Regions from separate parts of the Virgibacillus ihumii genome, predicted to be linked through region 1. Evidence: riboswitches for the same ligand, from Rfam matches in the RefSeq annotation. Region 1 holds a riboswitch; each other region holds the start of a gene.
What was found. Region 1 has a riboswitch for thiamine pyrophosphate ahead of HUX68_RS15275 (lipoate--protein ligase family protein). Riboswitches for the same ligand answer to the same signal wherever they lie in the genome.
Positions count from the first base shown of each region.

Region 1 (10,810 bases):
CTGCTGCAGGATAAAGATGGTCAAATTGAAGAGGCGCACTCGATTTCAGCGGGACTTGACTATCCGGGCATTGGACCTGAACACAGTCATCTTTATGAATCAAACCGGGTAAGCTATACGTCGATTACAGATGACGAAGCAATACATGCATTCAAATTGCTTTCCCAAACAGAGGGGATCATACCTGCGTTGGAAAGTGCGCATGCCGTTGCATACGCATTGAAACAGGCCAAAAATATGAATCAGGACGAATCTTTAATTATTTGCTTATCAGGACGTGGGGATAAAGATGTAGAATCAGTAAAAGACGTACTTGGAGGTGAAGTTGATGAGTAATACGGAGTTGGATAAGGCACTTGCAGAAAAACTAGAGAACAACAAAAAAGTGATTGTTCCGTATATCATGGCCGGTGACAAACCACTTGATCAGCTGGAGGAGCAGCTGGAATTTTTACAGGAGAGTGGCGCAGCGGCAGTGGAACTGGGAATTCCTTTTTCAGATCCCGTTGCCGATGGACCGACCATTCAGGATGCCGGTCAGCGTTCCTTGAAAAATGGCACGACCCTTACCACCGTTCTGAAAGCCTTAAAAAGTTTTGCTGATAAACGGACGGTACCGGTTATTTTAATGACCTACCTGAACCCGGTATTTAAATACGGCATCGAATCCTTCGCCAAAGATTGTGCGAATGCAGGAGTGAACGGAGTCATCATTCCTGATTTGCCACTTGAAGAGGAAACGATAATTACGGATGATTTGCAGCAGAATGAAATATCCTATATCCGGCTAGCTGCCATGACTTCACCAGTTGACCGCCTGCAAAAAATTGCCGAGCAGACAGAGGGTTTTCTATACGCTGTATCCGTCACAGGCACAACCGGAGCCCGGACAACACATGATGATAAAGTGAAAAGCTATCTGCAAAAATTAAAACAGTATACCGAAAAACCAGTATTAGCTGGGTTTGGTGTCTCCACCAGTTCGCAGGCACACAACCTTGCCGAAGCATGTGACGGGGTAATTATCGGCAGCACCATTGTCAACTTTTTGCATCAGGATGAAAAAGTAAACGTTCAAAAACTGTTACAGGAGAGCGTATAACAAAACACTCGCACCCCAAGGTGTGACTGATTTTAATATGAATTTTCGCGAATCGTGGATAAGTTGACGAAAATCGTGGATATCGGTTCCGAATTCGTGGATATCACGCGTAAAATCGTGGATATCCATCTCAGAACCGTGGATAAAATCACAAGGCCCGGGGGCTGTCCATCGGTATTAACGTGCATATTCAGGGGGCACCGAGGGCCCCTTACCTGCTTTGAAATATGATTCGCAGGGACCTTTACATTAAGAAAGTTTCCCGTTAAGATAAGTAATAATAATTATATACTACTTTTAAGCACTAGGGGAGCTGTCTGGCTGAGAGGAATACATTTATTCCGACCCTTGGACCCGAACCGGATAATACCAGCGTGGGAAAGTGCAGTCTGTTAAATACACATTATCTGACTGCAGCCCACTGGCTGCAGTTTTAATTTATTCGGAGGCTCCTGAAGTCATCAGCAAAGGAGGGAACATTATGCGTCAAAAATGGGGATTCCTGGACAGTGGAATTCATGACGCTTCCGTGAATATGGCATTGGATGAAGCATTATTGAACTGGCATAGCGAAGGAAAAATCCCGCCTGTGCTCAGATTTTATGGATGGACAACGCCAAGCCTATCACTCGGGCATTTTCAGAAAGAATCCGAAATCAATTTCCAAAACATGAAAGAACACCAGTGCCAATACGTTCGCCGGTTGACCGGAGGAAGTGCAGTTTTACATGATGATGAACTGACCTACAGTATCGTCATTTCTGAAAAAAACCCGGATATCCCATCATCTATCCAGGAAGCATACTATGTTTTGTCCAAAGGAATCATCCAGGGCTACAAAAACTTGGGAATTGAAGCAGATTACGCTGAGGATCTTTCAAGGGAAAGAAGCGCCATTTGCTTTGAACGCCCCGCTTTTTATGAAATGGTTGCTGACGGAAAAAAATTATCCGGAAACGCACAAACACGGAAACGGGGAATTATACTGCAGCATGGTTCCATACCAATATCCATTAATGAGGATATGTTATTTGATTTATTTGTTTTCCCAAATGAAAAAGTAAAAGCAAAAAAACGCCGTGCTTTTGCACAAAAGGCAGCTGCTATTAACCAATTGACCGGAAATAAGCACACTTTCAAAACTGTTAAACAAGCATTTTATGAAGGATTCAAGAAAGGGCTAAATCTTCAGCTCGAACCAATCACACTGTCAAAAAGTCAATGGGATGAAGTATACCAGCTGGCCAAAACCAGCTATTCAACTAAACAACCAACAAGGAGCGTGTAAGTGTGGCAAAACAGGAAGAATACATACGTAAACCGGAATGGCTAAAAACACGAATCAATACAAATAAATCATACCGCAACTTAAAGAAATTAATGCGTGACAATCGATTGAACACTGTTTGTGAAGAAGCACGCTGCCCGAATATCCATGAGTGCTGGAGTGAGCGCAAAACCGCGACATTCATGATTCTCGGTGATACGTGTACACGAGGTTGCCGCTTCTGTGCCGTAAAAACCGGAATGCCGAATGAATTGGACTGGGGTGAGCCGAAGCGGGTGGCAGACTCAGTCAGCGTGATGGGACTCAAACATGTTGTCATTACTTCAGTGGCCCGGGATGATTTGGAGGATGGCGGGGCCCAGGTTTTCGCCAATACCGTCCGGGCTGTACGCGCCCAAAACCCGGGATGCACTATTGAAATTCTGCCGTCGGATATGAAAGGTGATTACGAAAGTCTGCACACCCTGATGGACAGTAAACCGGATATTTTTAACCATAATATTGAAACTGTCCGCCGCCTGACGAAACGTGTGCGTGCCATAGCTATGTATGATCGTTCCCTGACATTGCTAAAACGCGTAAAAGAGATTGCGCCAAACACACCAACTAAATCAAGTATCATGGTCGGGCTTGGAGAAGAAAAAGACGAAATTATCCAAGCGATGGATGATCTGTTGGCACATGACGTGAACATTATGACAATTGGTCAGTACCTGCAGCCAACAAAGAAGCACTTAAAGGTAGAGCGCTATTATCACCCTGATGAATTCGCCGAACTGAAAGAAATTGCACTTAAAAAAGGATTCAGCCATTGTGAATCAGGACCGCTTGTTCGTTCCTCCTATCACGCCGACGAACAAGTAACCCAAGCATCAGCCCAGCGTCGTATCAAATATATGAAGGGCTATGAAGAACAGGAAAATGAACAGGTAGACTTTACATTTTAATCATACTTATTTCACCTGAAGGAACGCACATTCAAATTCGGAATGTGCGTTTTTCTATAATTATTTATGGGTTGTTTCTCTTTTGATATAAAATTATATGTAATAGATAATATATTGCATCGGCTATTGCCCCCTACCATTAGTACATTTCCCAATAAGGACAACGAAACCATTTTTTTAATAACTAGACTATAAAACAAGCACTTGATAGCTGACTCCATATCCTGTTAATGAATCATCAAAAAATAAGGAGTGAGTTATAAATGAGCTGTGGAGGTAACAAACATGTTGGCGGCGTCTCCAGCGGAAATTGTGTCTGCGATGTCGTAAGTGAGATAATTAAAGCTCAAGATGAAGTCAGCAACAATGGCAATGGCTGTTGCGATACAGGCTGCGATCAATCTATACGGGACTTACTTTCTCCGTCACAAAATGGCAATGGACCGAATGGCCCGACAACGATTCCTTTTATCCTGTATTGTAAGGGAACCTGTAAACCATTTATTGCAAGCGGAGTATACCGTGATCTTGTGACTGGTACAAATGCTACTTTCTTTAACTGTCTTGAATCACCAATTTTCCGTGCCAAAGGATTTGCAGACGATGACGAATGCTGTGTAAGACTTGAACTTCTGGCACCAGTCAATTCCGAGGGGAATGTTACAATTGAAAGGGCAGATGAGGTATGTGGTTTCTTTTCTGAAACAACAGGCGCAAGAGCGAGAAACTTTATTGCAACAGGTATCTGTATTACAGTAGACTTGCATTCCTTTAAAGGAATCCAATGCTTGGATGCGATTACGCCACTTTCTTCATCCCAGTTTCCAACAGATTAAATGAGTAAAAACCAAAGGCTGATTTGCAGCCTTTGGTTTTTATGTTTATTTCCATATTTCCAACCAAGTGGCAGAATATTTTCATGATGATCGCATACTCATTTCAAAAAAGTTCAAAATAACTTTTTCCTTCGATGGTTGTTCCAGCGTAATTTCACCAACATACACCGGCTCACCTGAACCAATATTGACAACTGTTAATTGTTGAGCTACTGGCGAATTACCTTTTGTAAATAAGACATATAACTTACCATCATGAACTTCTGTAGCGCGGGCATTCAAATATTGTGAATCCGCATCACCAGCATCCAACCCAAACCGATTTGTTATCTTCCGCTGGTTTATGCCATACTGGATAACTTCCATCTTTCCCTCAGCAGCTGATTGCAAATAAAGGTTTGAACCATCCACAGCCAATACCTGCTGATTACGCAGTTTTTCCGGCAATTTAACGTCCAATTTTTGCTCTGTTTTTAAATTATATGCGGTAATGCTATCCACCTTGGTTTTAACCTGCTGGGCAACAGCGCCGCTTTTCATATCCTGTTGCTGTACCGTTTCGTCTTCCAACTTCTTAAATATAACGATTTGGCTGGGACTGGTGTTGTAATGATATGACATGGACAGAGGTCTTGTATATGCCTCATACCCGGTTTTCATGATCAATTCTTCATCGACCAGTTCTTTTTTTTCCATATTAAAACTGTACACATGAATTTCCTCATTGACGTCAGTTGTCTCAGATGGTTCACGGATATTCTTTGTGATGACTTTAAGTTCTCCATTCACATATTGTACATCCTGTATCCGCACGCTGTTATACATTGCCCGGTTTGGCACCACTGCAGAAAATTCAACCGCTTCATTATTTTCCTTATTTAAAATAGCAACCGAAAATTCCATATCGCTGTTCCTGCTGCCGAACGACTGATTGATAACATCTGCATAACCAACAACTTTGTCTGTTTCCACATAGGAAGATGCAGTACCGCTTTTCCCGCGCATAAAGCTGCGATACTTATCCTGTAGGGCGGCAATCCGTTTATTATACATGCCGGAGATCCGTTCAAAAAAAGAATTGCCAGCATCAAATTCAGCCCCATCGGTTGTCAAGCTCAATTCACTGGAAAAACTCTCCGCATAATATCCCCCCTCAAGAACGACATCCTGAATAGCTGTTTTATCCCCTTGTTCTTTTTTAAAAACTATTTCCGGATAACTACCGGCAGATAATGCTGATTTAATATAAAATGCTCCAATGACAATGACAATCAATGGCACAATGACAATTAGCTTCCAATACTTTCTCATTCTTTTTCTCCTTTCATACCCTGATTTTTTTCATCAGCAAGTAATGGCCAACCCAAATAGCTGCTGCTGTTATCATAATTCCGAACAGAACTTCCAAACCAAGCAGTTCGAGCGGATACAATAGTGGGTGTTCTGTAAACATCATGGAGATAAATGGTAAAGCAAATACTATGATTGAAATTCCACCATAGAGTACTGCCAGTAAAATTCCTTTCCATCTGAAACTGCGCTCGAACATAATAGCGGTAAATAAAATAAATACAGCCATAAAACCGGCACCATAATACAGCAAAAACTCGATAAAACTCTGCGGGTAAAGTATTGCCAATTCACGGTGATTGTGAACAATTTCAAATACCCCTAAGTCTGTCTGAAAATCGTCTGGCACAAGCCACATTAATAATGAATTTTCAAGTGGCAAGAGCAGCATTTGTATGGAAATAAGTCCAAGCACCATCAGAAAAATCGCCGTCGCCTTAGCCAAGTAAACGTTCAGTCGGTTAGTCGGCAGCATAAGCAGCCGGTAAATAAATGTATTCTTACCAAACCAATCACGGTACCAGATCAGAAAAACATAAATGATCAAGGTCACCGCACATAATGCAATTGGCCCCATCAGCCACAAACTTTGCGCAAGATCCATCATTGACATCGTTCCAAATTCGTCAAGAAAATCCGATTTTGACATCATTTCCTCATAAATCTTCTGATCAGCATTTGCCATAAATGTTTTCGCCTTTACAATAACCCCGGTAATCTGAACAACAACTGTAATGGCAATCAGGATCAGATAAAATTTCATAAAACGACTCAGTTCAAAGTTAACCAATTTCAAATAGCGATTCATTGCACATACACCTCTCTCATGACATCAACTACCGATTTCCCTTCCGTTTCCCTTAATTCTTCCGTATCAAATTCCTGCAGCACGACACCATCATCAAGTAGTACCGCTTTGTCAATCAGGTGTTCAATATCGCCAATTTCATGTGTGGTCACGATAACACCCCGGTCTTCCACCAGATGGCTCGTAAATATATCGGCAATCTGTTCGCGGGTAAACATATCAATCCCGGAAAACGGTTCGTCCATTAACAAATAGTCAACATCCAGTGCCAATCCGAGCAGAAGATTGATTTTCGCCGTATTCCCTTTCGACAGACTGGAAATCTTCTCTTCTTTTTCGAGCTTGAAAAAACCAAGTATTTCGTCAGCCCGTTCCTGATTCCAGCTATCATAATAATCCGCCATAAACTGCATGGCTTCACTAATTGTCATGCTTGGAATCATCGTAATGGCATCCGGTATAAAGGTTATTTTTTCATAACTTTTCTTATTCAACTGCGCACCATCAATCAAAATTTCCCCTTCATTAACCGGTGTCAGGTTCATGATGGCATTCATAATCGTTGTTTTTCCTGAGCCGTTGATGCCGATCAGACAGGTTATTTCCCCTTTATTTGCGGTAAACGAAACGCCATTTAATACGTTTTTGCGCCCAAACTTTTTCTTAATAGATTTAAGCTCAATCATTCGAAAACCCTCCTATTCCCAATTGTCCATTGAATATTTTTCTTTGATCAGCCCGAGCACTTCATCAATCGGAACATTTATCGACCGAATCGATGCGACAAATTCACGTATCGCATCATCAATCAACTCATCCCGCACACGGCCAAGCACCTCTTCATCCTTCGTAATCCTGCTCGGCAAATTCCGCTCTGTATAAATCAATCCCTGTTCCTCCATTTCCTTATATGCCCGCTGTGCCGTGTTCGGATTTATTTTAATCCGGTTTGCCAGTTCGCGTCTGGACGGAATCTCCTGCCCCGGTTCAAAAGTGCCGGTTGCAATCTGTTGTTTAAAATATCGAATCACCTGCACATATACCGGATCGCGGTTGTTTAATTGTATTTTCATAAACACAGCTCCTCGCAAAATTCAGATGTACACCATTTTCGCAAGTGTATTAAACTGTTAATACACCAATTGCAAAAAATCACTGTATTAATCACTTAATACGCTTCTGGGATGTATTATACGATTAATACACTAAGAAAGTCAACAGCTCATGTTAATTTTTAGTGAGATTCTTTATAATTGCCTGATTCACCGCTTTTCGCCGGAAAAAATTAAAAAGTTTAGGACTCACACGATTTTTTCCCAATCAATCACTGTTCCCAAATCCTTTTTGCCGCTGGTCAGGCAATCAGCACACATTAACGATGGTATGTTAAAATTAAATTAGACTGATAATTGTATATTGGAAGGACGGATTACAAATGACCGATACTATAAAACTTACATCATTATCATCAAAAGGCGGATGCGGTTGTAAAATTGGACCGGCTGATCTGGAACAGGTTTTGCACACGCTCCCACCTGCCACTCCTAACGAAAATTTACTTGTCGGACTTGATACGAGTGATGATGCCGGCGTGTACAAACTGACCGATGATCTGGCAATTGTCCAAACGGTTGATTTTTTCACCCCGATTGTTGATGATCCCTATTCATTCGGACAGATTGCGGCTGCAAATGCAATCAGTGATGTATATGCAATGGGAGGAACGCCAATAACTGCTCTTAACATCGTTGCATTCCCAATTTCAACACTGGACAAAGACATACTGACCGAAATTCTGCACGGTGCCCAGGATAAACTTGATGAAGCGGGTGTTTCACTAGTCGGCGGTCACTCCATCGATGATCAGGAACCAAAATTTGGACTTGCCGTAACCGGAACCGTTAATCCAGCCAAAGTGCGGACCAATCAGGGAGCAAAACCCGGTGACAAGCTTATTTTAACGAAGCCAATAGGTGTTGGGGTTATGTCAACTTCGATCAAAAATAATCTGCTGGACGAATCAGAAATCAAGCGTGTAACGGAAGTCATGGCAACGCTGAATAAAACTTCTACTGAAACGATGGCCGGGTACGATGTTCATGCAAGCACCGATGTAACAGGATTCGGACTGCTGGGACATGCTTCCGAAATGGCAGCAGCCAGCAATGTCGAAATCCACATTCATCATGATGACGTCCCAGTGCTGCCACGTACGAAAGAACTTGCTGTATCAGGATCAGTACCGGGGGGAACCAAAAATAACTTTAAACATGTGCAAGATGTGGTGACCTACCCTGACACAATGGATCAGACTGATAAATGGATTCTTTGTGATGCTGTCACATCAGGGGGACTGCTTATCTCAGCGGCAAAAGATGATGCTGATTCACTGCTGGGCGACCTGCAGAAAAATGGCGTAGACGCACACATTATTGGTGAAGTTATTGAGGGAAATGCGGGCACTATTACGGTCAAATAGTAATTTATACAGGAAGTGACGTTATCTATGTTTCAGGATATTACATTAAAAGAATTATTGGAGCAGCAAAGTAAGCCACACACCGTAATTGATGTACGCTCACCTAGTGAATATCATGATGCTACCATTCCGGGCAGCATCAACATTCCGGTATTTACTGACGAAGAACGTGCCGAAGTGGGAACTTTGTACAAACAAGTCAGTCAGGAAACTGCTAAAAAGCGTGGGCTGGAAATTTTCTCCGCAAAACTCCCGCAGTTTATCGAGGAATTCAATCAAGTTGATTCACCGAAAACAGTATTTTGCTGGCGTGGCGGCATGCGGAGTAAAACAGCTGCAACGGTTCTCGATTTGATGGGAGTTGACGTCTATCGGCTGCACGGCGGTTATCGAACTTATCGCCAGTGGGTAGTCGCCGCCCTTGAAAATATGGATTTTAAACCGAATCTTTTTGTGCTGAATGGCAACACGGGATCCGGCAAAACCATCCTGTTAAAAAAACTTTCCGAAAAAGGATACCCGATAATTGACCTGGAAGCGATGGCCGGTCACCGCGGATCCATCTTTGGACAAATTGGACTTGAGCCGCACAATCAAAAAAAATTCGATTCCCTGCTTATTCGGGAAATTCATCGGTTGCAGGATGCACCCTTTGTCTTCGTGGAAGGTGAAAGCCGCCGAATTGGCAAGGTAACAATTCCGGATTTCCTGTATACAAAGAAGGAGCATGGGAAGCAGCTCTTTATCGGCCTGCCAATCGAGGAGCGGGTGCGGAATATTCTGGATGATTATCAGCCCTGGAATTCGCCAGATGAATTTCTTGATGCTTTTCACAGAATTAAAAAACGGATTCATACACCAATTGCTGCTGAGATTGACCAGGATCTCCGGAAAGGAAATTATCACGAAGCTGTCAGGCTGCTGCTTGAATATTACTATGACCCAAGATATGAGCATGCTGCAAATCAATACCCGGAAATGCAGACGACACATCTGAACGCCGCTGATAACGAAGACGCGCTCAGGAAGGTTGAGAGCATAATTCTGGAAGCTGCCAAAAATACATGAAACGGGGGATTGCAATGAAAATTGGTGTATTGTCCGATATTCACGAGGGGATTAACCGTAAAAAAACCGGAGAAGATATTCTGCCTACCATCCATAACTGGATTGACACAAACAATCCGGATGTTTTTATCATCGCCGGTGATATGACTGCTAAACCACAACAGGCATTGACCTTGCTAAACCAGCTCCAGAAAACGTGTTCAAAAACGAAAATTCTTTTCGTTCACGGAAACCATGATGTTTACGACGAAAATTCGGTCAATGCCTATGAAACATTGCTGCAATTTCCGGGAAATCTCGGTAACGGAGTCGTTGAATTGAACAAAGATTGGGTCGTAATCGGTGACGGAGGCTGGTATGACTACAGTTACGGCCTTCCACAATTCAAAACGAATGATTTTAAAAAAGGAACGTTCCGTGATTTTACATGGCCGGACAAAACGTACGCACATTGGTCTGAACCCGATCAGGATGTTACTGACCGCTACATCCGTAAACTGTCCTACTGGCTGGAAAAGCATCGTGAACAAAACATTATTATGGTGACCCATTTTGTGCCTTTCTCCCACTTTGTGGAAGTTAAAAATGACCCGGGCTGGGATTTCTTCAACGCCATGCAGGGCAGCTCGGTATTTGGCGAACTTGCCAAGCAATATAACATAAAAAAATATATCTTCGGACATGTACATAAACGGTACCATGAACAATACAATGGAATGGAAATTATCTGCAATCCATTGGGCTATTACCCGCACGAGTGGGCAACTGATTCAGCTGAGGAAGAAATTACATCGACGATTAAAATGATTACCATTTAATGTAACGTTTAGTTCATATGCCGTTCATATTGATAGGGTATACTGAAAACAGTTTGAACAAGGGAGAGAGAAATTTTGAATACGTACAGTAAGATATTACTCAGATTTTCCGCT
Region 1 is NZ_CACVAN010000001.1:3,111,018-3,121,827, reverse strand. Features, by position in the region: gene trpB (tryptophan synthase subunit beta) at 1-336, shown strand, start outside; gene trpA (tryptophan synthase subunit alpha) at 329-1,102, shown strand; TPP riboswitch at 1,399-1,500, shown strand; gene HUX68_RS15275 (lipoate--protein ligase family protein) at 1,584-2,390, shown strand; gene lipA (lipoyl synthase) at 2,393-3,337, shown strand; gene HUX68_RS15265 (CotY/CotZ family spore coat protein) at 3,601-4,173, shown strand; gene HUX68_RS15260 (hypothetical protein) at 4,255-5,484, opposite strand; gene HUX68_RS15255 (hypothetical protein) at 5,498-6,331, opposite strand; gene HUX68_RS15250 (ABC transporter ATP-binding protein) at 6,328-7,017, opposite strand; gene HUX68_RS15245 (GntR family transcriptional regulator) at 7,030-7,404, opposite strand; gene selD (selenide, water dikinase SelD) at 7,767-8,810, shown strand; gene mnmH (tRNA 2-selenouridine(34) synthase MnmH) at 8,838-9,878, shown strand; gene HUX68_RS15230 (metallophosphoesterase) at 9,893-10,696, shown strand; gene HUX68_RS15225 (hypothetical protein) at 10,772-10,810, shown strand, end outside.

Region 2 (10,810 bases), 220 kb from region 1:
ACTGACAAACTCCTTCATCAATATGGAACCTGAAGTCAGTGGCTCATTTTTAACTGCTTGCGAGATATTTTTTAGCAAAATAGGTACACCGGAAAATGGCTGGCCCTCAGCAACCACAGCCGCTTCCTTTTGAGCTTGTATAAGCCTGTCATGGACAACTGCATTCAACAGTTTATTAACTTTTTCCAGCTGCATAAAAGCGGCATCAACTAATTCAGACGGATGTGCCTGCTGCTGCCTGACCTGTTCGGCCATTTCCGTAGCATCCATGGATAAATAGGTTCTGGAATCCATCGTATTCCCTCCAATGAAAAGATATCTTCATTGTATCACGCAAAACGATTCCAGACAGTCAATTCTTCTCCTTCCACGGAGGATCCCCATATTTATGCAATTCCTGATTTATTTTACCGATAGTAAGCGGAATAACAACTGTCAAAATCGTGCATATGATTCCCAACGTTCCAGGAATTCTTTCTGAAATAGTCTGCCACATAATCTTATTCACCTCAATCGCTGGTCTGATCGACTCCTCCTGTTGCTCGAATATTCACATTGACTTGAACCGTAATATCACTGTTTGTGAAATAATTTTTGCCATGGTCCCAGTTATCTTTTATTTTTTTCCAAAAATCATAATGATGCTGTTTCAGAAGCTGTTCAACACCAAGTACATCTGTATGCAAATCCTGCTGTGCTTTCTCCACGGTTCGTTCTACCAGTTTGGTTATTTTTTGCTCCGTCTTCATTTCAAGTTTTTCTAAATTTCGCTTGTTTGCCACATCTATTGAACTGAACGTTTCAGCAACTTTTCCGGATAAATCGATTTTAATTGAAGCTTTAACGTTATTTTGCTGCAAACTTGTTATGCTCATATTGCTCTTTGTCCGTAAGATTTCCGTTGTGGTCAGATGCTCATTCAATTCTGTCTTAATCAGCCCGCCCTGTATTTTTCCTGTGATGAGATTCATACCCTTTAATTCTTTGGAATTGAGAGTTCCAACAACACGATTTTTTCCGCCATTAAAAACTGCCCCCCCTTCATATTTTACCCTGTTACCTTTCATTTCAATTTTTGGAATGACAAAACTCTGTTCCGTGACCAAATAACCATGAATTTTACCAACCCGCAACGGCGTCAGCACATCAGCATTTTTAAAACTGTTATCCATCATTGATTCAATATAAATAGTCGGGATGTTCTCATTATCAGAAGTTGCCTCGAGTGCTTCTATTGGCCTTCCGTCCATAATAATAACCCTGTTCCCTCTGCGCATTTCATGGTCACGAATAAAAAAATCCATCAAACTAGAAAACAAATTCGGCTTACTGGCTACATCTTCAGAGATGATAACCATCTTTAAATGTTGAAAATAAGGTGACCTACTCGTTTTTTGGGCTAATTCACGCTCAATCGCAAATAAACTGTGTCCTGTTGCCGAAATGTTCATATAAGCCTTCTTTTTGCTGCCCCCACCGGTTGGAGTACCAAGTCCCGATGGTACAACAATCTGCGCCGTTAATGTAAGCTGAAGTTCATCATCCGTTTGTTCTTCCGCTATATCAATTGCTGCTCCAAGCACAAAGCCGCGCTGCTCAATTTCCACCCGATCCCAGCACCCCGCCAGCAGCATAACCGATATACCGGCTATTATCAGACATATTAATCTACTTTTCACCACGTTTTGTCACCCCTCTAAGCTTTGCGAATGCCAACAGTAAAAGTGTTGTGAACATCGTGATTCCCAAGCCATAGTAGCCGACAAACGATCCAAGTACACTAAGTTCGGTAATATCCTGCGGTGCCAAACCAATTAAGAAAACAATCGGAGCAAGGATTATAATAATTTTTCGTTTTGCAGTTTTTTTAAAAATAGATTGCAGAGCAAAAACAGAGGCATCCATTGCCAATGCCGACGTGTTGAATATAGCCATGATCCAAATAACAAAAAACACGGATTCAAATCGTTCGAAAAAGCCTCCGGGAATTTCCACTTCTTTGGCAAGCTCAACTGTCGGGTAAAGCAGATTTGCGGTTGCCTTATTGCCAAAGACCGCAATACATGCGATAAACAGTATCATATATATTAACACTACCAGGATCATCCCCAGTGCAGCTTTTGCAGGTGCATTCCCGGGTCGTTTAACCAAGGACATATAAAAGAGAAGAATCCAAAACCCAAGGCAGGAAAAAATACTTACATTAAACGAAGACAGATAGCCGCTTGTGTCGGTTTGAAATAACGGCAGCAGATTGCCATGATCAAACCAGCCTAGTGTGAACAAAATAACAACCATTGTGATAAAGATAATAATCGGCAGAAACATCATATTCAGACGGAATACACCAGCTCGTGATCCGGAAACGGCATAGATTACAACGAGCAGAAAGGCCAACATGATAACTTCAATTGGGGTTCGGGCAAACAGGTAATGTTTGGCCAAATCCCCAATAGCACGGACTTCAAAAGCAGTAATGATTATTCCATGAACAGTCAATAACAAGGTCAGACAAATACCCACCGGTCTCGACACTAGTTTAGACGCATAGTCAAGAAATTCCTGACCGGGAAACTGTGCGGCAAGTCTGGCAGTAAGCCAGGTGAAAAACGTGATGATCCCCCCGCTTACCAATAAGGAAATCCAGCCATCTGCGCCAATCGTGCCTTCCGCAAGTGAACGTGGCAGGTAAAGGACACCAACACCGATTACAATGGAGGGAATAGCAATCATAATCTCTTTGTCGGTAATTTTATCGTCCCCGTACTCAAACCGATCCATCCATCATCTCCCCTTCTTATCAGCAGACTTTTTATCATTCGGCAGCAAATAACCCGGACGTTTCGTCAATACCGGAATTGGTGCCCGGAACACAAGGTCCTTCCAATCCCGAATAAACGTCGGGGCATATGGACTCGAATACGGAACACCGATACTTTTCAAATTGACAATGTGGATATTGATCATAATATACGCAAGGATGATACCATACAGCCCCAATATGGCTGCTGCAATCATTACGCCAAAACGAAGCACCCGAAACGATATGGCAACACTGTAGGCGGGAACACAGAACGATGCGATTGCCGTCAGCGCTACGACAATTACCATTATCGGACTGACAACCCCGGCATTAACCGCTGCCTCACCTATTACCAGCCCCCCAATAATCCCGATGGTCTGCCCGATTGCTTTTGGCAGCCGCACACTTGCTTCCCGCAGCAGTTCCATGGTAAAGCCCATCAGGAAGGCTTCCACGACAGATGGAAATGGTACCCCTTCACGTGTCGCGGCAATCGAAAAAGCAAGCTTGGTAGGAATCATCCCCTGATGATATGAGGTAAGGGCAATGTATAAAGCTGGCGCAAACATTGCCAGAAATGCTGCCAAATAGCGCAGCATACGCAGCCCCGTTCCAATCCACCACCGTTCATAATAATCCTCGGGGGCCTGCAATGTATTTCCGATTGTTGCGGGAGCAATCAATACAAATGGCGTGCCGTCCAAGATGATGGCAAATTTTCCTTCAAGCAGTGATTCTGCCACTGCATCAGGCCGCTCTGTATTCATCATTTGCGGAAATGGAGACAAAAAGCTGTCTTCAATCCACTGTTCAATATAGCCTGATTCAGGCGCACTATCCATATCAATCGAGGAGAGCCGACGTTTCACCTCTTTTAAAAGATCCGGGTGGATAATCCCGTCCACATATGTAAGTGCAAGTTTTTTCTTGGAACGGCGGCCGACATCATACGTTTTAAAACGCAAATTCGGGTCACGTATATATCTGCGGATCATAACCATGTTTGTCCGGAAGTTTTCGATAAAACCTTCTCGGGGGCCGCGAATAATCGTTTCGGATGGAGGCTGATCAATCGAACGTGTTTCCCATCCTTTCACATCCGCGATGATCGCTTTACGGACACCATCAACATATAAAATGGCGCTTCCATAAAGTAGTGCATTGGACACGTCATCCAGATTTTTTCCGGTACTGACATCACTGATTGAAACAAGTTCCTGCTTGATATCGTGAAATAATTTCGTATTTGATGATGGAAGTTCTTTCCACTCAGCCATTACCTGCAAATTTTTCAGGATATTATCGTTGATCAGATTTTTGTCGACAAGTCCATCCATAAAAACAAGGGCACATTTATGATCTGTATGACCTGCAGTGAATTCACGGATTACAAGATCATTCGGTTCCTCCAGCATTACTTTGAGATTGTAGATATTTTTATCAAGGTCTTTATAGACATCCAGCGTGAAATCTTCCTGTTTGTCTTGTTGCTTTTTGCTTCGTCTGGAAAAGAACCCCATTTCACTCCCCCTTATCAACAAATCCTTTCTCTTTTGTTTCCCAACTCTGCCTTTTTTTATACAGCCGTATAAGATGGCACTTTGCGTCCACACTATAGTAATAACTAGAAAAAGGAGATGAGCTTTACGTGGAGAACCATACCAGTAATATTCCCCTTACCGCTGCGGAAATTTCCTCGCTTTGGAATTCCTATCAAAGTGAAACAATGACGATTTGCGGTTTGCGTTATTTTCTTCAAAATGTTGAATGTGAACAAACAGAAGCTTTATTGACCTTTGCACTTGAAAAATCACAGAAAAACAAAGAAATATTGCAGCAATTTTTCCGTGGTGAGGGCTACCCTGTACCGCAAGGATTTACCGATAAGGATGTCAACCTGGATGCACCGCGATTATTCTCAGACAAATTATATATTTATTATCTTTTGCATATGTCGATGATTAAATTGACCATGAATAATTTTTCACTTGTAGTATCTTCCACGTCAGATGTCATTAATTATTACAACGATAACGTTAATCATCTTCAGGAGTTGCATATAAAGGCGAAAGAATTAGCAAAAGAAAAAGGTATATATATTCGCGATCCGCATCTTCCAAAACCTGATCAGATTGATTTTGTGAAGAAACAAAGTTTTATGGCCGGGTGGTTCGGGGATCGACGTCCTTTGCTCGGCCAGGAAATCACCAGCCTTGTATACAATTCCAAACGAAATGCATTGGGACAGGCGCTAATCACCGCCTTCAGTCAGGTTGCCAAGTCGAAAGAAGTAAGAAAATATTTTGAACGCGGCCGTGATATTTCCGGCAAACAAGTAGAAGTTTTTAAGTCCATTTTAAGTAAAGAATACATTTCAGATTCAGCTTTTCTGCTGACTTCAGAAGTTACCGACTCAACAACAGCACCATTCTCCGAAAAATGTATGATGTTCATTGTTACCCTGCTCAGCGCATCCGGTATAGGTCAATATGGTACTGCCATGTCAACGAGTTCCAGACATGACCTTGGTGCTCAATATACACGTCTGATTGCAGAAATTGCCAATTATGCGGATGATGGGGCTGATATCATGATTAACCATGGCTGGATGGAACAGCCCCCGATGGCAGCTGACCGAAAAGAATTGGCGAAATAGGGCTGCTTATGGAAAAAGGGAAAAACAGAGACAAACTGGAAGTACTGTTCTGGAGCATTGCGCTTCCAGGATTCGGACAATTGCTGAATGGAGCATACATTAAGGGGTTACTGTTAGTCGGGCTGGAATTTTTAATTAATGTAATGGGAAATTTCAACCAGATTATTATTTTAAGCTTTCACGGTGAAATACAAAAAGCAGTAGAAGTGACAAATTACGGATGGCTGATGTTCTACCCATGTTTGTATTTCTTTGCAATTTGGGATGCATACAAAGATGCAAAGGGTGAAAGCAAACCATATGCATTTCTGCCTTTTGTTTTTTCGGCTTATTTTGTAACCGTTGGGGTTATTTTTTCTGCCGACCTGAAACTGTTCGGTATTCTGATTGGACCGGTCTGGCTGCCAATCCTGTTTTTACCGGTTGGTCTTTTGGCAGGCGGCATCATCAGGTGGATATTATTAAAAAGATCGGAATAACGCTTTTCAAAGGATTAAAAACCTTTAAAAAGCGTTATTTTAATGATTATTCTGCAGTTGGTGGTAGATCATTTTCTTCCATTCTAAGAATTCCTCCGAAAGCGTCAGATTCTTATTTCTTGGACGTTCAAAAGGAATTTGGAGTTCTTGTTTAATGGTAGTTGGTTTTTGCGACAGGACGATGACACGATCCGATAAGTAGATCGCTTCTTCAATATTATGGGTTATGAACAGAATCGAACGCTGATAGGACTGCCAAATCGACAACAGCCACGCTTGCATATCAAGCCGGGTGAATTCATCCAGCGCTGAAAATGGCTCGTCCAAACAAATCAGCTGCTGGGGACTTAACAGACTCCGAACGAAGGCAGCACGCTGCATCATTCCACCCGATAATTCATGCGGATAGGCTTTTTCATACCCTTTCAGACCAGCACGGTTTATTAATTCCAGTGCCTTCCGTTCATCCTGATCACCAGTTAACTCCGCCCCAAGCATAACGTTCTGCAAAATCGTTCTCCAAGGCAAAAGCGATGGAGCCTGCGGAGTATAGCTAATACCTCCGCGCTCACCGTTCATCCGCCTTCCATCCAGCCATATATCTCCGGAATCAGGATTGGTGATGCCGCCGATCAGATGGAACAGCGTACTCTTTCCGCTTCCGGACGGACCCAAAATGGACACAAACTCCCCATCTTCTACAGATAATGACACTTTATCCAAAATCGTTTGGCCGGCAAATTTTTTCGTCAAGTTCCTAATGCACAGTTTTGTCATGTTAACTCCTCTCCGGCCGCCATTTAACCATAATCCGTTTAAGCAAATTAATGAAAGCGAAAAACACTAAGCTCAAAGCCATAATAAAAACGATGGCCACGAAAACCCGGTCTGTCTGAAATGAAGAAGAAGCAAGCGTCATATAGACACCAATTCCCTCTCCGGCGCCAAGCCATTCGGCAATGACCGCTCCCATCACACTGTATGTGGCCGCGATTTTCAACCCGGAAAAAACAGAAGGCAGTGCATATGGCCATTCCAGCTTCTGAAAAACCTGACGCCTGCTTGCTCCAGCCATCTGCATGTAATGCTTCAAATTGGTGTCCGTCTGGCTGAAACCGTCCAATGCAGCAACAGCAATGGGAAAAAAACAAACTAATATAATAATAATTAATTTTGGCAGCATCCCGAATCCAAACCAGATCACAAGCAGTGGTGCAAGAACAATGATCGGGATATTTTGCGATAAAATAATGAGCGGATAAAAAGCTTCCCGAACCGATGGAAGCAAATGCAGGCAGCAAGCGACAGCGATTCCGAATGAACTGCCAAGTACAAAACCCATCACAGCGAGTTTTATCGTGGCTGTTAAGTGGGGACGGAACTCTTCCCATCCCCCCACTCCTGCCTGCCAAATTTGTGATGGCGCCGGCAACAGCCAATCTGGGATTTGAAAAAACCTGCTGGAAAACTCCCACAACAACAGAATGATAAGGAGAACCGCGGCAGGCTTCCACCCCTGTTTCATGACCTGTTTCATTATCGGTATTTCTCCGTCAGATCACTCATGGTAATGCTATCAGGTTTATACAGCACTTTAACTTGTGAGATAACACTTGGAGAGCCGAGTTCCTCCATTTTCCGGTTCATTTTTTCGATGACTGTCAATAATTCCGACAATTCGCCTTCCATCGTTGTTTCCAGTGGATGCACTTCATACTTAACTCCCGCCGCATCGATGCTCTCAATCGCTGCATCCACATACGGAATAACATCTTCTCCATTTTCAGTTTTAGGTATAATTTGTATACTGACCAGCGAATTACTCATGATTCATCCTCCTCATTATTGGGTAAAAATTCATTCGTAAATGCTTCTTTACTGTTCAGTTTTTTATCAAGCAAATCATTGTTGTACATCCAGTCAGCATAGTTCTCCCAAACCTCAAGCTTCTGAACACCCCACTGCTCAGCATCTGCTTTATATTTTGGCGATAACCATTTCTGACTTGCTTTTACCAATTCAGCGTCAATTTCCGGAACCGCATTGATTAAGATCTCAGCAGATTTTTCCGGGTTATCGATTGCAAAGTTATATCCTTTGGAAACTGCTGCCATGAACTTTTTGACAGTTTCCGGATTGTTACTGATCATATTTTCATTCGTAATCAGCAAAGGTGTGTAATAATCAAGTTTCTTGGAATAATCCGTCAAGTACAGCATGTTCAGTTCAACACCGCGAAGTTCGGCCTCAACTCCGGTCCAACCATAGTAAATCCAGGCAAAATCAACATCCCGTTTAACCGCCGTGAAAAAATCTGTGTTACCCATATTGATAATGTCGACCTTGCTGAAATCCGCTCCGGCTTTTTTCATCAGGGATGACAAAATCGCCTTCTCCACCGGGGCACCAAACCCGCCATATGTTTTTCCTTCAAAATCTTTCAGTGAATTAATGCCTTTTGATTTCGGAGAAGCAAATCCGGAAGTATTGTGCTGAATGACAGCGGCTATCGAGACAATTGGAACATCCTGAACCCGTGCTTCGGTAACACCTTCCTGATAGCTTACGCCAAAGTCTGCTGTACCTGCTGCCACTAGTTGATTGGAACCTGCTTCACCAGGCATGATAATTTCCACATTCAACCCTTGATCAGCAAAATATCCTTTTTCCTTCGCTACATAAATGCCTGTATGATTCGTGTTCGGTGTCCAATCCAGCACAATGGAAACATCTTTCAAGCTTCCCTCACCTTTGGACTCCTCTGCTTTTCCGTTATCCCCACATGCAGTAAGAACCAGCAAAAAGCATAAAACGACCAGTATTTTCTTCAACATCCATTCCTCCTATCCGTTGTGGAACAATCTGTTTGCCGACAGGCGCAATGGAATATACAGAAAATAAAAAACACCATAGGTTCAATACCTACGGCGCACGCAAAGTTTATACATATCCTCATCAACATGTTCCCTACGCCGGTCTCAACCAGATCAGGTTCCAAGGGTCAGTATCTATCGGATACAATCTCAACCAGCATACACTGGTCCCCCCACAACTTGTATTATTTAAATGTCCAATTGTATTCTAACAGATTGATAGCGCTTTAACCAGCCCTTAGTTTTAATATTCTATCAGCAACTTTTTCAGTTCTATCAGTATTTCACACGACAGTGTTTTTCGTACAAGCGCCTTTTTTGCTTGATATCCTAACAAACACCGCGTCCACTATTTTGTTCAATCATAAAATATATCGAAATGAATAAAGGAAGGTGGATTATATGTTAGGATTTTCGATGATTCAGCTCATCCGAAATCACGACAAAAAGCTTGACAAAAAGTTGCGGCAAAGTCTGTTACACTTGTATCGGCCTTTTCGCCGAATTCCCTGTTTTTTGCATCGTCCCATCGAGAACTTGATGAAAAAGTTCAAACGATATCCGGTTGTCATCGAATTCGAAAATAAAGATGTCCCTTTATCCTCAGCAGTAAACAAAGCCCATCACGTAATGAAACCGGAAGCCCGATCCGAACTGATACACCAGTATCACAGCATTTGCTGCTGTTCAGCAGTGTTAACTGCCTCGACAATCGAAAAACTCATGAACAGCGATTGCAGTATTAAAAAAATTCATTATGACCGGGAAGTCACTGCCCTGTTGGATGTTGCTTCGCCAGCTGTGCATGCAACTCAATTGAATGAACAGGGGTTGACCGGAAAGGACATCAATATTGCTGTCGTTGATACAGGTATTTATCCGCATGAGGATTTGAAACAACCATCCGATCGAATTGTTGCCTTTAAGGATTTTATTAACAACCAGACAGAGCCATATGACGACAATGGACATGGAACACATTGTGCCGGGGATGCAGCAGGTAATGGTTTTTCATCAAATGGAAAATATAAAGGCCCTGCGCCCGAGGCCGGCGTTATCGGCGTGAAAGTACTCAATCAAATGGGATCAGGATCGCTTTCCACAATTGTTGCCGGAATTCAATGGTGTATCGATAATAAGCAAAAACATCAAATTGATGTGATTTCCCTATCATTGGGTGCGGCAGCGGATGAATCAAATTGTAACGATCCACTTGTTCAAATTGTTGAACAGGCGTGGGCAGCCGGAATAGTTGTTTGTGTCGCTGCAGGAAATTCCGGTCCCGATCAGCGAACAATTGGTACGCCTGGAATCAGTTCCAAAGTGGTCACAGTTGGAGCAATGGATGATAAAAATACAACCGACCGAGCCGATGAACAAATTGCGTCCTTTTCCAGTCGCGGTCCTGCGTGTGGCGAGGAATCCAAACCGGATTTACTGGCTCCCGGAGTGAATATTATCTCTTTACGGGCCCCCGGTTCTTTCCTGGACAAAACGTCCAAGTCAGGTCGGGTAGACAGTAATTATTTCTCTTTATCCGGCACATCAATGGCGACCCCAATCTGTGCAGGTGTTGCTGCCCTTATATTACAAAACAATCCGGGTTTTTCTCCAGACCAAGTAAAGCAAAATCTTCTTCAAGGTTCAGTTGACAAGGGATTGCCAGCCTATGCGCAAGGTGCCGGGTATTTGGATGCAGAACAAGCTGTCAAAAATAGTAATGGTAATTAAAGACCAGATTGGTTGAAATCCTATTGGGGTATACACCGTAATATAGTGGTATACCCCTTTTATATTCTGGTGCGAGGAGGAATAATAATGCAGCATTTAACTTCTCAACAAGAGGAAAAATTCATCCCGGTGACAACTGATCGGCAACGCCTCAACAAGATTATCGCCCAACATTCGGACACGAAGAAAAAGATCCAGAAGGACAAAAAGGCTTATTATGACGAGAAAGAAGATCAGCGGATTATCAAACAATATTACCAAAACATCG
Region 2 is NZ_CACVAN010000001.1:3,326,083-3,336,892, reverse strand. Features, by position in the region: gene HUX68_RS16485 (amidase) at 1-294, opposite strand, end outside; gene HUX68_RS16480 (Ger(x)C family spore germination protein) at 510-1,682, opposite strand; gene HUX68_RS16475 (GerAB/ArcD/ProY family transporter) at 1,669-2,781, opposite strand; gene HUX68_RS16470 (spore germination protein) at 2,785-4,323, opposite strand; gene HUX68_RS16465 (DUF3231 family protein) at 4,452-5,459, shown strand; gene HUX68_RS16460 (hypothetical protein) at 5,468-5,938, shown strand; gene HUX68_RS16455 (ABC transporter ATP-binding protein) at 5,978-6,715, opposite strand; gene HUX68_RS16450 (ABC transporter permease) at 6,717-7,475, opposite strand; gene HUX68_RS16445 (thiamine-binding protein) at 7,475-7,765, opposite strand; gene HUX68_RS16440 (ABC transporter substrate-binding protein) at 7,762-8,769, opposite strand; TPP riboswitch at 8,886-8,996, opposite strand; gene HUX68_RS16435 (S8 family peptidase) at 9,214-10,542, shown strand; gene HUX68_RS16430 (endonuclease) at 10,630-10,810, shown strand, end outside.
Region 2: it holds a riboswitch for thiamine pyrophosphate, as region 1 does, so the genes downstream of both, HUX68_RS16440 (ABC transporter substrate-binding protein) here and HUX68_RS15275 (lipoate--protein ligase family protein) in region 1, are expected to answer to the same signal.

Region 3 (10,810 bases), 2.7 Mb from region 1:
AGTTGAAAGGGAACCCGGTATGGGAGAACCTCAGCTTTGTGAAAAATGGTAATACGCATAAACTTCCTGGTGATACATGGACATTTGGCGGTGTTTTATCAGCAAAAGTTTTAGCGGAACAATTAGTTGATGCTATGGTAGAAGAGTGATTTGATGAGCCTCGCACTGCGTAAAACAATGGTAGCGGTTCTTACCTTTGGAGGGGGAACCGCGCTTTTGTGCATATTAACATTTATACATATAAATCAGGGAAGTGTGTCAATTCCGGCAGGTACAGTGGTTGATGCGGTTTTTGCGCCAGAAGACAATTTACAGCATCATACAATACGCATGCTGCGGCTGCCGCGTGCCATGATGGGCATTATCGCCGGAGGTGCACTTGCTGTTGCCGGGGTTGTACTGCAGACCGTTACTAAAAACCCACTGGCATCAGCAAGTACCCTTGGTATTCATTCCGGAACATATTTTGCTGTAGTATTGTGTACCGTCTTTTTCCCGGCACTCTTAGTTGGAAATGGAATATTGGCTGCCTTTTTGGGCGGTATTGCAACTTTTCTGGTGGTATTTATTCTTTCTGGCGGGAGAAATGCCAAACCAGTCCGCATGGTTCTGGCAGGTATGATTGTTACCTTTTTATTTTCATCCTTGACCAGTGTCCTGCAGATCTTTTATGAAAATGAGACAGCAGGGTTGTTTCTGTGGGGATCAGGTACGCTTGTGCAAAATGACTGGAGCGGCGTCAAATTTTCCCTTCCATTTGTTGTGATCGGATTAATTGTTATGTTAATTATGTCGGTTAAGATGGATACGCTCACATTAGGCGATGATGTGGCGATTGCGTTGGGACAGAATGTGAATATTATTAAGTTTATAACGGTTATCGCTGCAGTACTGCTAACCTCGGTCACCGTCAGTGTTGTCGGTCCAATTGGATTTATTGGACTGGTCGCACCTCATATCATAAAGCTGATTGGTTATCGGAAGCATTTCCCATTACTGGCAGGCTCGTTTATTTGGGGCGGGAATGTACTTTTGTTTGCTGACATACTGGCACGAATAATTGATCCATCTTTCTCCGAACTTCCTGTTGGTGCTGTCATAGCACTTGTCGGGGCTCCATGGCTTATTTATCTTGTGCTGCGGATGCGAAGAACAAATTACGGGGAAGAAAATACTGCAGTCATGGCTGGGAAATCAACCGGCGGAAAGTCTCTGAAGCTTGTCATGCCGATTCTGGTGGCTATTATTTTAATAACGATGTTTGTAAGTACGGCCTCCGGAAATTACGGATTCGAACCGGTTCTGCTTTGGAACACACTATTTGGCGAGTCCAATGATTTTATGCGGGAACTGGTGCTGGATCTAAGGCTGCCGCGCGCACTGGTTGCCTTATTTGCCGGAATGGTGCTGGCCGTCAGTGGGCTGATATTTCAAGGGGTGCTGCGAAATCCGCTTGCTGATCCGTCGGTAATCGGCATCACTTCAGGTGCAGGTGTTGGTGCGTTGTTGACCATGTATGTTTTCGGGGTATCGGCGTTGTGGATACCGATCGGGGCAATGGCCGGCTCATTTGTGTTCTTTTTGTTCGTGATGTTCTTGGCTGTACGTGCCCAGTTTCAGCCGACGATATTGGCATTGCTTGGTATAGGTGTATCGGCATTCGGTTCGGCAATCATTCAAATACTGGTAGTTCAGGCTGATTTGGGTGTGGCATCGGCATTAACATGGTTATCCGGATCAACGTACGCAAGAGGTTGGTCTGAGTTGTTTGACTTTCTGATCTGGCCGGTCATCATTTTATTTCCGATATTGCTCATGCGTATCCGTGTGCTTGATACGCTGTCACTCGGTGATGATACCGCAAAAGGGTTGGGCCTGAATGTTATGTCAGCTCGGTTTCAGCTGGCATTGCTCGCAACTTTGCTTGCTGCCTGCAGTGTTGCTGCGGTAGGAGCAGTCGGCTTTGTTGGGTTGATTGCGCCGCACTTGGCTCGACTACTTGTTGGTCCGGCCAATCAGCGCCTGCTCCCGGTTACGGTTCTGGTTGGAGGTGCATTGCTGGTTGTGGCTGACGTACTGAGCCGAACTCTGCTTGCGCCGAATGAAATTCCGTCTGGTATCCTGGTTGCTATTATAGGTGCCCCATACTTCCTGTGGCTGATGAAAAAAAGAGCGTAGCAGTTAAGTCAAAGGGTAGAAATTCGTAATGCAACGTTACTATTTTAGAGCAGTTCACACGTTTATAATTTTTACAAAAAACGTGCGCTCCAGGGGCGCACGTTTTTATACAGATTCCTTATTGGATTATCGTACAAGGGCTTTTGCCAATAAGTCCAACTTTTAATTAATTATTTTTAATCCAGTTGATCAGTCCGCCTTCCAGCAGAATTTCCTTTTGACGTGGGGAAAGAGCATGTTCAACGGTAATTGACTCATTCTTGTCTTTTAGAGTGACCTTAATCTTGTTGCTGTTATTTTTGAGCTGTTCGTGCAGGTTCTCCAACTTTAATGTGTCACCGTCTGCTAATTTGTCATAATCTGCTGCATCGGAAAAGGTCAGTGGCAGCACACCGAAGTTTACAAGATTTTGCCAGTGAATTCGCGCAAAGTCTTTAACAAGTGCAACTCTCAGACCCAGATAGCGCGGTGCGAGAGCAGCATGCTCCCGGCTTGATCCCTGGCCATAGTTAAATCCGCCAATAACGGCATGACCGCTTTTGACTTTCGTATCTTTAGCACGCTGGACATATCCGGGGTCGACACCTTCAAACGTAAATTCACTGATTGCCGGCAAATTGCTTCGGTAAGGGAGAACTCGTGCCCCCCCGGCTAAAATTTCATCAGTTGAAATGTTGTCACCGACTTTTAAAATGACCGGAACTTCCAATGCATCGGGCAAATCGCCCATTGCCGGAATGGACACAATATTTGGTCCTTTTGTCAATTTAACATTCCGTGCTTCCTCAAGTGGAAGCGGCTTTTCCAGGATATTCTCCTCGACATTCGGGTCAGCCGGATCTTTCACTTTCGGATAGGCAAAGTCTGCAGTCCTTGGGTCGGTGATTTTACCAAACAATGCTGACACTGCGGCTGTTTCAGGACTGCATAAAAAGACACTGTCTTCTTTTGTTCCGGATCTGCCAGGGAAGTTTCGTGGTGTTGTCCGCAGGCTGTTTCGTCCGGATGCAGGAGCCTGCCCCATGCCAATACAGCCGTTGCATCCGGCCTGATGGAGGCGCGCATCTGCCTGCAGCAGACTTGCAATATGCATTTCTTTGACAAGGTTTGTCAGCATCTGCTTGGAAGTAGGGTTAATATCATAGGATACACCATTTGCTACTTTCCGTCCTTTGACAATTTCAGCGGCAACTGCAAAATCCCGGTATCCCGGATTGGCGGATGAACCAATATAGGACTGGTAAATTGGTGTGCCCGCAATCTCTCTGACAGGAACAACATTGCCTGGGCTTGATGGTTTTGCAATCAATGGTTCAAGCTCTGATAAATTAATCTCATCATGCAAATCATAGGTTGCACCGTCGTCTGCCGTAAGTTCAACCCATTCATTTTCCCGGTTCTGTGAACGTAAAAACCGTTTAACTTCCTCATCAGATGGAAAAACGGTGGCGGTTGCTCCGAGTTCAGCCCCCATATTGGCAATTACATGACGATCCATTGCTGACAGCTGATCAAGACCAGGTCCATAGTATTCAATGATTTTTCCAACACCGCCTTTAACATCGTGTCGGCGCAGTAATTCGAGAATGACGTCTTTGGCACTAACCCAATCAGGCAGTTCATCGGTCAGTTTTACGCCCATAACTTCGGGCATTTTAATGTAAAATGGTTCACCGGCAATCGCCATGGCGACGTCAATTCCACCTGCCCCCATAGCAAGCATTCCCATACAGCCGTTTGCACAGGTGTGGCTGTCGGAACCAAGCAGTGTTTTTCCAGGTATGGCCAGCCGCTGCATGTGAACAGGATGACTCACCCCGTTACCTGGACGGCTGTAATACAATCCAAATCGCTGTGCAGCACTTTCCAGAAACAGATGATCGTCCGGGTTTTTATTATCCTCCTGGATGAGGTTATGGTCGACGTACTGTGCAGATGCTTCTGTTTTGGCACGATCCAGGTTCATTGCTTCCAATTCGAGCATAACCATGGTGCCTGTGGCATCCTGTGTTAATGTCTGATCAATTTTCAAGCTGATTTCCTCCCCGGGTTTCATTTCCCCCGATATAAGGTGATTCTTAATCAGCTTCTTCGCGACATTTAAAGCCAAATGAAACGCCTCCTTTTTTATTGATTTTATGTGTGTATATCTGTCTTTACCCGTAAAAGGTGGGAGGTGAAACAAAAAAGGGACGCCACTCAGAGAATGGCGTCCCTTCCAGGAAGATAATTATTCAGCTTTATGCGCTTCGATTTCAAAATTAACTTTTACTTCTTCACCAATAAGTACGCCGCCGGTTTCTACTGCAGCATTCCAGGTCAGACCGAAATCTTTACGGTTAAATTTAGCGGAACCGCTGAATCCGGCAACGGTATTGCCGCTCATTGGATCCTTGCTTTCACCCTCAAATGTCACATCCGCTGTAACCGGCTTGGTAGTTCCCCGGATTGTAAGGTCACCGGTAACTTCATAATCATTGCCGGATTTTTTCTTGATGTCAGTTGCGTTAAATGTGATTTTTGGATGATTTTCCACATCAAAGAAATCGCCTGAGCGAAGGTGATCGTCACGATCTTTATTACGGGTATCGATACTTGCTGCATCAATGGTTAACTCTACCTTTGAATCAGATAAATTGTCCACGTCAGCTTGAATTATGGCATCAAAGTCATTAAATGCACCTTTCGCTTTTGAAATCATCATATGTTTTACCTGAAATCCTAATTCACTGTGAACTGTGTCTACATTATACGTTGCTTTTGTCAACTTTATCCCTCCAAAAAAAATTATATACTTACTTTATGTAACTTAGTATATAATTATAAATTACTGCTGTCAAGTAATTACAAGAAAAAATTTTGATTTCAAAATAAGTTTTACCCATTAATTGATGGTAATAAACATTTCTTCCATGCTATACTAAAATAAAAAGAGGTTTTTACATATGAAACAACTCAGCATCATTCCATGTGGCAGGAAAAAGATCTGGGACAGATATGAAAATATCGGCGCAGTACAGGCGAGTGATGCTTACATTGGCACATTGCATCATTTATGTCGTAATTATGCGGAGGCATTTACTGATGACTGGGTAGTTTTATCAGCCAAACATGGATTTTTATTTCCCGAAGATATTGTTCCCGGACAGTATAATGTAACATTTAATCAAAAAAGTGATGAAATCATAACCAATCACAAATTGCGGGAGCAGGTACAAAAGAAGCAGCTTGATCAGTATGATATGCTTGTGATATTAACTGGAAAAAAGTATAAGCCAGTAATAAACAGTGCCTTTAATAAAGATCAGCCACGAACGTATCCGCTGCTGCAATACAGTGGCATTGGTTACATGCAGCAGGCGCTGAAACAAGCGGTTCAGGATAATGAGCCGATTCGAATGAAAGACAGGAGTTAGTATAAATGGATCGAATGACATTTATTATCGCGGTTTTACTTGTATATATGATATACATATCATTTAAACACAGGGAAACATTCAGGAAATTGTCTCTCCTCCAGAATATTGGGGTGCTGATTACATTCTTGGCATCCATCGCTATTTTTGGAAGTCTGTTTTACTTCGGCGTAAATTATTTATCAGATTTGTCGCCCGGATGGTTTGTTGGTTTAGTTGTTAAGATTGTCTATGCCTTCTTTGTGATGATCAGTGGTGTAATAGCATTTAGTGCAGTAGCATATAAGATCTCGGATGGGCTGCTCCCGGTTAAGCGTAATCAGGAGTAACGGAAACCCTCACATAAAATTTGTGGGGGTTTTTTATATCCAGCCAGTACCGGTTTTCTGCTTGAGTGTGTTTTTTTTTAAGAAGTATTGCCACCTATTATTCCCGGTGAACGATAGTATAGGTGAATAGGTAGTCGGAATTTCCTCCCGAAAAATCATATAAGGGGGAGTAAAATGAAGCCGATCGTTATTATTGATCCGGGACATGGCGGGAAGGATCCCGGGGGCGGGTCAAACAGACACTGGATTGAAAAAAACCTTACGTTATCCATATCGCTTTATCAGTATGAACGATTTAAAACGCTTGGAATACCAGTTGCGATTACAAGGGAGGCGGACGTGACACTGTTCCCGGCAAACCGGACACGGATTGTGCGTGAAAGCGGTGCGGAATATTGTTTTTCCAATCACATTAATGCCGGCGGTGGTGACGGGGCTGAAATAATTCATTCCATCTATGGCGGGAAAGGTTTACCTAAGCAGCTTGCGGAAGGGATTCGCTCTACAGGACAAAATGTACGAAGAATATTCACACGGACATTGCCCGGTAATCCAAGGCTGGATTTTTATTATATGAACCGTGATACAGGTCATGTAAAAACAGTCATAATTGAATATGGATTCGCTGATTCATCTGCAGATGATGTACGTCAACTGAGACAGAATTGGGAAAAATATGCTGAAGCCATCGTGAAAGCTTTTTGTCTCTATATTAATCATCCATATAAAAAGGGAAGAGACAATGCTGCTGCAGAAATGGAACGAAAAGAATTTCTTCAGCTTCCATCAAATGCAAAATCGTGGCGGGTGTATCCATTGAATGTTACCCCTATCAGGGGAAATGAAAAAGGGTTCCTGCGTCCTGCAAAGTTTGGCGGTCTTACGTATAAAGTGCTCGGTAATCCACAGCTGCATGTATATACCATTCAAACACGTGACTTTGGGAAAGTACAAATATATGCCCATCCTTCAACAGGGGCTGTCTTGTCATAAGGCTTTTCGTAAAGCTTGTTTATTGGATTTTCCGTCAAAAAATAAAAAGCCTGGATGCATATCAACTCCAGGCTTATTATTAATAGGCCGTAATGCCTACTGAACAATGTACGGTTTTTCGCTATACTAAAAATAAAGAAAATTTAAAACGGAAAGGAAGATTTGATGCAACAAATTACGTACAACCCTGCATGGGATATTGATGTGATTTTTCCAGGGGGAAGCGACTCCGCAGAATTACATACATATATGAATGATATTAAACATGATTTGCAAGCGCTTGCAAATGCGGTCGAGGAATTTGATCCGGTGCAGGTAAGTCGTGCTGATCAGATAAAGAAAGTAGCTGATTTACTTGAAGGTACACAAAATAAAATGGGAGAGGCATTTGCATTTATCAGCTGTATCAATGCGCAGGATGTTCACGATAAGAAAGCAAGTCTGCTGGTTGGAAAAAGAAGTGAACTGCGCGCCGAAATGGAAGCCGTGAAAACGAGTTTTGAACAGAAACTGACAGCAATTCAGGACCAACAGTGGGATGAACTGCTAGGCGATCCGGCGATTCGGGATCTGGCTTTTGTGTTGGGGGAATATCGGAATAAGGCGAATGAACTGCTGTCAGCTGATAAGGAGAAATTGATTAATGATTTATCGATTAGTGGATATCATGGCTGGAGTCAGATGTATGATACGGTGACAGCCAATATGCGTGTTGAAATTGAGGAGAATGGTGAAACGAATTATGTTTCTGTCGGTCAGGCATCCAATAAAATGAGTGATCCTGATCGTGGCGTCAGGAAACATGTTTTTGAACAACTGGGGAAGGCATGGGGAGAAAACGCCGACTTTATTGGGCAAACTTTGAATCATCTGGCTGGCGTTCGGCTGCAGACGTATAAGCACCGCAACTGGAAGCATGTGCTGAAAGAGCCGCTTGCTATGAACCGTATGCAACAGGAAACGCTTGATGCGATGTGGAATGCGATTAATCGGAACAAACATCATTTTACCGACTTTCTGGCCAAGAAGGTAGAACTGCTTGGCCTTAAAAAGTTGAGTATGTACGATATTGGGGCTCCACTGTCAGAAACCGTGAAAAAAACACCGTATACGGATGGAGCCAATTTTATTGTTGAGCAGTTCAGTAAGTTCAGTCCGAAAATGGCTGATTTTGCACAGATGGCTTTTGAGGAAAGGTGGATAGAAGCTGAGGATCGGCCCGGCAAACGTCCTGGCGGGTTTTGTACGAATTTTCCAGAAAGCAAGCAAACACGGATTTTCATGACATATTCCGGAACATCATCCAATATCGCAACATTGGCACATGAACTTGGGCATGCATACCATCAGCACGTTATGAATGATATGCACGGATTGAACCAGGGATATGCCATGAATGTTGCGGAGACAGCTTCCACATTTGCTGAGATGATTGTTTCCGATGCATCTGTTAAAAATGCCCGAAACACAGAGGAAAAAAAGGTGTTGTTGGAGACGAAAATTCAGCGCAGTATTGCCTTTTTCATGAATATCCAGGCGAGGTTTCATTTTGAACAGCAGTTTTATGAGGAACGGAAACAGGGAATAGTGCCAGTGGAGCGTTTAAATGAAATGATGATTGATGCGCAAAAGGATGCGTATGGGGATGCGCTTGATGAATATGATCCAAATTTCTGGGCGTCTAAATTGCATTTTCATATCACAGGTGTACCGTTTTATAACTTCCCGTATACGTTCGGGTATTTGTTCAGTCTTGGCATTTACGCACATGCTCAGAAAATGGGGGGCAACTTTGAAGATGACTATATTGCGCTGCTTCGTGATACTGGTCGGATGACGGTGGAAGATTTGGCAGCGAAGCATTTGGATGTTGATTTAACCAAGCCGGATTTCTGGGAAAGCGCTATTTCTCTTTGTGTAAATGATGTAAATGAATTTCTGAGCTTATAACAATACGTTTGTTATTACCATTCAGTTAAGTTATAATACAGATAACATAAAAAGCAGATTAATAGAAGCCTGCAGGGGGAGCCGATTGGCTGAGAGTGAACGAGAAATTGTTCTTACCCTTCGAACCTGTTAGTTAATACTAGCGTAGGGATGGTGGCTTTTTTTGATGGATTACAGCAGTAATGTGAGTGGATTCCCCATCAGGAAGCTTCCCCTTGGCATTGCTTTTTTTGTGAAAAATTCCGTCCGGCAGGTTTTGGACCGACGGGAAAGGGGAGGTTTATTGAATGCGTTCGAAACGTACACTGTTTTTGGTGGAGGTTCCTATTTTCACGGCTCTGGCGTTATTGCTTGATACAATCCCGTTTTTATCATTTAAAATATGGGCACAGGGTGGTTCGGTTTCGTTTGCAATGATTCCAATTTTTATCGTTGCTTTTCGATGGGGAATAAAAGGCGGATTGTTGTCAGGATTTTTGTGGGGTGGATTGCAAATCATGTTTGGCGGATTTATATTGACTCCACTGCAGGGATTTCTTGATTATATTGTAGCCTTTACAGTACTTGGAGTGGCCGGTGCTTTTGCGAAACCGGTTCAGAATGCTGTCAATAAGGGCAATGGTAAAAGCACTTTCCTGTACATTGCCCTGGGCGTGTTCGTCGGTTCAAGTTTACGCTTTTTGGCACACTTCGCAGGAGGTATTGCATTCTTTGCGGAGGCAGCTCCCGATGGACAACCGGTTTGGCTGTATTCACTGTTGTACAATGGTTCCTACATGCTGCCGTCATTTATTCTATCTGCTGCTCTTGTGTTTCTGTTATTTTACAAGCAGCCGCGAACATTAATTGAATCAACCCAATAAAATATATCACGCATCAAGAATAGTCCTTTGCACGCGAGGGGCTATTTTTCTATACTTAAGATAGAGGTGATACAAATGAGAGAGTTGATCGGGCAGTGCCAGTCTTGTGGAAAAAATGTCTATTGTGAAAATGGCTTTTTTGACGGAGTTCAGATTGACGGCAGGTTGCTGTGTAATGATTGTGCTGAGAAGGAAGATACAGAAACATAAACTTGAAAAGATGAATTTTGGCAAGTGCATTTGAGTCGTGTGGCTCACAAATTTATGAAAACGCGCATATCCAACTCAAAATCACGAATATACGTTCTGGAAACGAGAATAAATGACTCAAAACCGCGAATATCATACTCAAAACCGCGAATATATTTCATAAGCTTTTGACATTCAATAGGTTCTGTTCTTTTAAATGCATCTGACACCACTTCCCTACGATGTGCATAGGCTATAGCACACTAAAAAAGGAAGTGGTTGCGATGGAGCTGACTATTTCGCATTGGTTATATGGTTTATTTACGTTAATCATCATTTTAACGATGATTTTCCGAAAAGGTGTGGTGCTCCCATCATTGCTTGGGACATTTGTTATTGCTTGGGTATATAACGGCAGTATTGTGGATGGGTTTACGTCCATTTTTAACGCCAACCTGGTTGCAGCGAAAGAACTTTTCAGCATTTTCCTGATTATTACATTTATGATGGCATTACTGCACTCGCTTCGTGACCTTGGTGCTGATCGCAGAATGATTCAGCCGATTCAAAAGGTGATGGTCAACGGACATGTTTCATTTTTTGTTTTGATTGCTGTGACGTATGTCATATCACTGTTCTTCTGGCCAACACCGGCAGTTCCGCTGATTTGTGCGTTGCTTGTGCCGGCAGCAATCCGGTCAGGGTTACCGGCGTTGTTAGCAGCGGTTGCTGTGGCATTAGCGGGGCAGGGGATGGCATTGTCATCGGACTATATTGTGCAGGTCGCTCCAAGTTTGTCGGCAAAATCCGCTGGAATTGATGTTGGACTAATAACAGATAAGGCATTAATATTGTCGATTATTACCGGTGCTGTGGCAATTGGTCTTGCCTA
Region 3 is NZ_CACVAN010000001.1:377,792-388,601, forward strand. Features, by position in the region: gene HUX68_RS01840 (ABC transporter substrate-binding protein) at 1-149, shown strand, start outside; gene HUX68_RS01845 (iron ABC transporter permease) at 154-2,178, shown strand; gene HUX68_RS01850 (aconitate hydratase) at 2,345-4,288, opposite strand; gene HUX68_RS01855 (YceI family protein) at 4,409-4,945, opposite strand; gene HUX68_RS01860 (DUF6884 domain-containing protein) at 5,124-5,594, shown strand; gene HUX68_RS01865 (hypothetical protein) at 5,600-5,923, shown strand; gene HUX68_RS01870 (N-acetylmuramoyl-L-alanine amidase family protein) at 6,098-6,916, shown strand; gene HUX68_RS01875 (M3 family oligoendopeptidase) at 7,082-8,866, shown strand; TPP riboswitch at 8,931-9,034, shown strand; gene thiT (energy-coupled thiamine transporter ThiT) at 9,154-9,729, shown strand; gene HUX68_RS01885 (hypothetical protein) at 10,203-10,810, shown strand, end outside.
Region 3: it holds a riboswitch for thiamine pyrophosphate, as region 1 does, so the genes downstream of both, thiT (energy-coupled thiamine transporter ThiT) here and HUX68_RS15275 (lipoate--protein ligase family protein) in region 1, are expected to answer to the same signal.